Chroococcidiopsis sp. TS-821: one gene and its partner. The protein of the gene in region 2 binds, or shares a complex with, the protein of the main gene of each other region. Links are inferred from orthologs where the notes say so. Each region holds a gene or a part of one and is shown on either strand. Other genes may lie near its edges. The genes, in order: sufU and B1A85_RS21725.

The links.
Region 1: the proteins of B1A85_RS21725 (region 2) and sufU are in contact, whole or in part, in a solved structure (PDB 5XT5), measured with the Bacillus subtilis proteins. The link is inferred for Chroococcidiopsis sp. TS-821 from one-to-one orthologs.

Annotation. Positions count from the first base shown.
Region 1 is NZ_MVDI01000001.1:328,125-331,445, reverse strand. What follows is about bases 48-3,034. They hold sufU (Fe-S cluster assembly sulfur transfer protein SufU), read right to left. Parts: upstream 1,782-3,034; coding sequence 1,314-1,781; downstream 48-1,313. Other genes in these bases: B1A85_RS01555 (biotin--[acetyl-CoA-carboxylase] ligase), read right to left, coding at 1,824-2,567; B1A85_RS01565 (Ycf51 family protein), read right to left, coding at 573-1,091; B1A85_RS01570 (iron-containing alcohol dehydrogenase family protein), read right to left, coding at 48-549. Outside these bases: more of B1A85_RS01570, read right to left, coding at 1-47; B1A85_RS01550 (urea amidolyase associated protein UAAP1), read left to right, coding at 3,086-3,321. UniProt on the Bacillus subtilis protein: Part of the SUF-like system that mediates the biosynthesis of iron-sulfur (Fe-S) clusters. Acts as a sulfurtransferase and thus transfers sulfur from SufS to SufB.
Region 2 is NZ_MVDI01000014.1:12,261-15,417, forward strand. Bases 134-2,956 are described here. They hold B1A85_RS21725 (SufS family cysteine desulfurase), read left to right. Parts: upstream 134-826; coding sequence 827-2,086; downstream 2,087-2,956. Other genes in these bases: sufD (Fe-S cluster assembly protein SufD), read left to right, coding at 134-775; B1A85_RS21735 (hypothetical protein), read right to left, coding at 2,648-2,806. Also shown: more of sufD, read left to right, coding at 1-133; B1A85_RS21745 (TspO/MBR family protein), read left to right, coding at 3,136-3,157. UniProt on the Bacillus subtilis protein: Type II cysteine desulfurase that acts as the initial step in the SUF-like Fe-S cluster assembly pathway.

The DNA of each region.
Region 1 (3,321 bases), on a different replicon or contig from region 2:
AGCATCGCCAATTCCAGCAACTAAGGTACGCTGCGGTGCTGTCTGAATCAAGTCATAATCGAGGAGTACCAAATCGGGACACCGCGACAAACTAACATCATAGAGAAAGCCGCCTCGATCGGTGTAAATATTAGAAAGTGCTGTCCATGCAGCACACGTTGCTGCTGATGTCGGAATTGTCACCACAGGTAAGTTGCACTGATGCGCAAGTAATTTGGCTGCATCAAGGGCTTTACCACCTCCTGCACCAACGATCAAATCGGCTTGATGCGCGGCTACTGCTTGTTTAAGCGCGGCTAAACTTGCTTCACTCGAATCACAACCATAATCAGCCGTTGCCACTTGTAATTGCTGCTGTTCTAATACGGGTTGCAGTAGTGGTAAGGTGACAGCCAGCGTGCGATCGCCGCCAACAACTAACGGACGCCTACCCAGTTGGGCGATTTCTGCTCCTGATTGCGACAAAATCTGTGTGCCGCGCAACACGCGTGCGGGTGCAACAGCCAACGTTAGGACATTATTAGTAGCAGTTTGTGTCGTTTGAGTCATCGATGCTTAGTTTATCTGAAAAATTATGCTGAGGATTTTGGTAATTTGGCGAATTTATCCGAAAAAATTTCAATTTGGATTTGTTCGTCTTCGCGATTGCGCAGCGATCGCTTAACGTCACCTAAGTACAACGGTTGGGAAACGCCAGGTTCAGGATGAATGACAGTTCGCGCGCGGATGTTGAGTTGGTCTTGTTCGCGACCGAGACGACCGTAGGAATATAAATCGCTAGCTGCTTGCCGTAGCGTCGCTTCTAATTCTGTTTCAGTAATTGTTGGCGGTACTGAAATGACGGCTTGCGTTGCTCCATTGTCGTAAACGACAGAATACCGTACCGCACCAGGAACTACTGTACGGACAATTGGAACTAAACTCAACGCAAATAAACCTCCTGTCAGTACCGCCATGAAGCCGGTAACTCCCACCAACTGAAACCGAACGCCCCACTTAAAGATAAAGCCCGCGATCGCTAACACCGCGACAATCAGTGTCGTAATACCTGCCCATTGCGTAAGTTGAAAAAATTCAGCTGTTGTGAGCATGACGTTGATGAAGTGTAATATAAGGCAATTAGCTGTCAAGCAGGGGAAAATAAACGTAACTAAAAAAGGTTGGTCATTGGTAACTGGTAATTGGTAAGAATATTGCTCAACTTCCCAGTACCTAATGTCAACACGTATGATGTTTGACCGCGTTCATCTACTCGGTAACTAACTATGAGCTACCTGCGGATGATGATGTTTAAAGGTCAAACGTATCATATTTTACGTGTCTTCGTTACTAACAAATCCATGCGTGTTGGGTGATTCTAACGCAGCTTTTAAGGTATGCCACGTGAGGTTTGCGCATTTAATCCGTACAGGAAACTGCGATACACCTTGCATCACATTGAGTTTGCGAAGTTCTTTGGGAAACTCATCTTCGCCTTTCATCATCTTTTGAAAGCGCTGCACCATTGATAATGCTTCACTAATTTGCTTCCCGCGCAATGCATCTGCCATTAAATCGGCTGACGCCATTGCGATCGCACATCCTTCGCCTTCAAATTTCACATCTTCAATTGTGTCACCAGCATCATTGAGCTGGACGGTAAGTTCAATTGTGTCTCCGCACGAAGGATTATGCCCGCGTTGCTGGCGATGCACTGGATTCGTTTTACCTTTGTGTCGAGGTTTTTTATAGTGTTCTAAAATGACCTGCTGATACAGATCGCGGACATTACTAAGTGCCATAATTGCTGTACTACAACGTTGTTGATCGTTATTTTGATCCTATCAGTCAGCAACAGAACTCACTGTTTTATCTCCCCACCAGACAACTCGTCCTGATACCAAAGCCTTAACTTCTGTCGGTAACTGTACTAACAACCGACCACGCGCATCAATTCCGACAGCTTGACCGGAAAATTGCTCGCCTGCTAGTTCTATCTTTACCGGACGACTATACAGAAAATCGCGATCGCGCAACTGTGGAATCAAGGCTGCAATTCCATTGCGTTGACAAATATCGCTGACTTCTAGTAAATAGTGCCGCAGTCTTTCTAGCAGTGCTAATTCCTCTGGCACGCTTGTTGAAACTTGATGCAAACTAACAGCACTATGAACTAAATCGGGTTCTAAGCCAGCTTGGGTGAAATCAGCACAGCGGTTGAGTCCAATGCCAACAATGACACGAGTATAAGAGCCGCGACTTACCGCTTCACACAAAATTCCTGCTAGCTTACGCCCTTCAATCAATACATCATTTGACCACTTCAGCCATAGCTTTGAAGATAAATCAGGAAGTAAATCTTCCACAGCATAGATCGCTGCTAAACCAGCGGCTAAACTCAGTCCTGGTAATTGCGAACTGTGTAGGCGATCGAGAATAAAACTAGCTGTCAATACCCCAGGGGGGGCATGCCAAGTCCGCCCATGTTGACCGCGCCCCGCTGTTTGTTGTCGCGTAAACGCAACTTCTCCATGCCGCAAATCATCTCTCTGCATAGCCCAAGTGTTTGTGCTAGGGCAACTTTCCACCCAATGCAACCACGAGGGCAAACAACTTGAATCAACACCAGTGCTGGAAAATGGATTTAATGGCACGTTCTACGCAGAATATTGTAAGGATCAGGGGTAAAAGTCAGTTGGAGTAACGGGTCTGAGTCTCTATAATTAAAGCACGATCCAAGATGAGAGTCATTCTTCTTGCCTCTACTTTAACTCTGACCCCTGTTATATCCCTGGGAGGGGGATTGACTTTTTGGCAATATTGAGTATTATGGTAAAAACAAATATTTGACATAATAATTCAAATAGTAATTAGACAGGAATTTGCTTCTAGGGTTCCGATTCGGTATTTTGACAACCGAGTGGCTGGTCCAAGAGAAGCAGCCAACTTAAAATTCTGAGTGTCGGAATCCGAGTTGGTCACACGGCGGGAAAAAAGCCCGGGAGAGCCACACAAGATTGAAGTGTTGGTAACTCCTGGGCTTTGCCATTTGAGAATGTCACTTCTAACATCTCAATTGATTATCGAACCGTAACAGGAGACTTTCATGGTGCAAGCATCTGTTCAACCCTCAGCAGCAATTGACCCTAGCCTGATTTTACTTGATGAAAAACTGCCTGGTGGCGCGTACTGGCATGGTGTCATCAAGCGGGGAAATACCCTACGCGTGACTGACTTGGAAGGTTCGCAAGGTGTTTCGCTCATTTGCTATAACGCGGACAATCCGATCGAGCGACTAAATGTTGCGGATACTGCCAAAATTCAGTTCAATGCCTTTTTGAA
Region 2 (3,157 bases):
CCTTGTTGTTGCCGAATCGGGTAGTAGCGTCACGCTAATTGAAGATTATTTCAATCAAATGACAAACCTAGAAGCGGAAGAAGGCGAAGCCGAAGTTGGCGAACCCATTTACTTTACCAACGCCGTCACTGAAATCTGGGTTGAAGAAAACGCGCAAGTTAACCATACACGCATCGAGCGCGATAGTCCAGAGGCATTTCATATTGGTAAAACGGCGATCGCCCAAGCCCGCGATAGCCGCTACACCTGCAACGCAATTAATCTAGGGGCAAAACTATCACGCCATAACTTAGACATTTTCCAAACAGGCGAACAAACTCAAACTACGCTCAACGGTCTAACCAAAATTGCCGGAAATCAACTCGCCGATACGCACAGCGCTCTCGCACTCAATCATCCCTACGGTACGAGTCACCAACTACACAAATGCATCGTCGGCGATCGCGCCCACGCCGTCTTCAACGGTAAAATCTTCGTGCCCAAACCTGCACAACAAACCGACGCCGCCCAACTCAACCGCAACCTACTCCTTTCTCCCAAAGCCAGAGTCGATACCAAACCTCAACTCGAAATCACCGCCGACAACGTCAAATGCGCCCATGGCGCAACCGTAAGCCAACTCGATGACGAAGAAGTCTTCTACCTGCAAAGCCGAGGACTCAACGCCAACGAAGCCCGAAACCTCCTAATTAACGCCTTCGCCGCCGAAATCATTAACCAAATTCCTGTATCCTCCCTCCAACAAACCCTACTAAAAACTATCAACCTCCAATAAAAACCTTCGTGCCCTTTGTGCCTTTGTGGTTCCATCAACTTCCCTCCGACCATGACACTCACTAGAGAAAAAACCCTCGCCGATCGCGTTCGTAACGACTTCCCCATCCTCCACCAAGAAGTCAACGGCAAGCCCCTAGTTTACCTAGACAACGCCGCGACATCGCAAAAACCACTCCTTGTCCTCAATACACTGCGCGACTACTACGAGCAGTACAATTCCAACGTGCATCGTGGCGTACATACCCTCAGCGCCAAAGCTACCGATGCTTACGAAGCCGCCCGCGATAAAGTCGCAGCTTTCGTCAACGCCGCTTCACGTCAAGAAATTGTCTTCACGCGCAACGCCTCAGAAGCAATTAACTTAGTCGCCTATAGTTGGGGAAGCAGCCTACAGCCAGGAGACGAAATTATTCTCTCTGTCATGGAACACCACAGCAATTTAATTCCTTGGCAACTCCTCGCCCAACGCAGTGGTGCAGTACTTAAATTTGTTGAACTTACACCCGACGAAGAATTTGATTTAGAACACTTCAAATCGCTGCTTTCGGATAAAACCAAACTCGTCGCGACAGTTCATGTCTCCAATACCCTAGGCTGTATCAATCCAGTCAAAGAAATTACAGCGATCGCGCACCAACACGGTGCCAAAGTCTTGATTGATGCTTGCCAAAGTGTCCCGCATATGCCCATCGACGTGCAGCAAATTGACTGCGATTGGCTCGTTGCTTCTGGACATAAAATGTGCGCGCCGACAGGTATTGGATTTCTTTACGGAAAGTTAGAGCTACTCCGCTCAATGCCGCCGTTTTTAGGTGGTGGTGAAATGATTGCGGATGTCTATTTAGACCACGCTACTTACGCAGATCTACCACATAAGTTTGAGGCAGGAACTCCCGCAATTGCCGAAGCGATCGCCCTTGGTGCAGCAGTAGACTACCTCAGTGCGATTGGTATGGAAAACATCTATGCGTACGAAGCTGAATTAACAGCTTACTTGTGGGAACAACTCGGACAAATTCCTGAAATTCGCACTTACGGTCCTAAACCCAAAGTAGCAGGTTTAGGTAGAGCGGCACTCGCTGCATTTACTGCGGGTGATGTTCATCCTCACGATTTATCGACAATTTTAGACCAAGCTGGTGTGGCAATTCGAGCCGGACACCATTGCACTCAACCACTACATCGGCATCTCAGCATTCAGTCTACTGCACGCGCCAGCTTATCTTTCTACAACACGCGTGAGGAAATTGATGTTTTTATTACTGCATTAAAAGAAGCTGTTGAATTCTTTGGTAGTATCTTTAGCTAATTAATTCGGGTGAGAACCACTCACCCACTTTCCAATTCATTATTATGCAAATAACCTTGAATATTGTTTTTGCCAACGGCTCTCAACTCAGGGACAATGTAAATTGCTACAGTTAAAATAATAGTAAAAACTGAAGATAATGTATCTGTAAATACACCGTTTGGAAGCAATTTGTGCAACGGGTCAGCAGGCAGAATAATGTAGTCTAGCGCCAAATATACGGCTATTCGCTTCCATGCAGAAAAGCTTAGCTGTCTAACTAACCTCCAAGGCATAGCATCATTAAATTTTCGACTCCAGTATGATATCAGAAATTTAATTTTTTGCTCAAGAATAGATTGATAACACAATATATAAGATTGCATTGAAAAAATATAGTAATTTGACCGCACCATAAAGCGTATTTCTATACCTCAGAGTGCCATATACAAATTAAAAAGCGACACTATGAAAATACGGAAATTGAATAGCGCGATCGCCCAGTGAAATCAGTAGTTACCCACAATAGATACAATGCATTAGACTTCCTACATAGGTGAATCAATGTAAGAGATACATTAACTAAGTTCTCGTATTTAACTGCATAGCTGCTTGCTGAGTTGCAACAGAAGATGCTTCAATGAGTTGCTTGCCAAAGACTTGCACCTTTTGAACTAAAGCTTCTCCTGCATTTGCTGGTGAACCAGCATGAAAAGGTGGGGTGGGATTGTATGCCAACATCAGTAGTAAATCCCCATATCAACACCAAAAAACCAATCCATCCGGTTCGCCCATATCCAAGCCAAGGTTGCTTTGAGTAAACCAGGAATTAAGTCTTGCAGTTCATTATCCACAGGTGTATCGTCAGAATCGGGCAGATCCTCGGCTGATGGTAAACAATGCAGCAGATTGTACTTTAGCATAATGGATTGCTCGCAGACTTACTACTTTGATGATATGGCAGTCAAGATTTAAGGCGTTAAGCGATCGCCTTTATCAACATTTCAGTACGTTAGGTGGCACGATCGCTAGATAATAGTGATGCAGCGTAGAGGAGCAAGTAGCAACGTATGATTAGGTCTTGGATGGTGA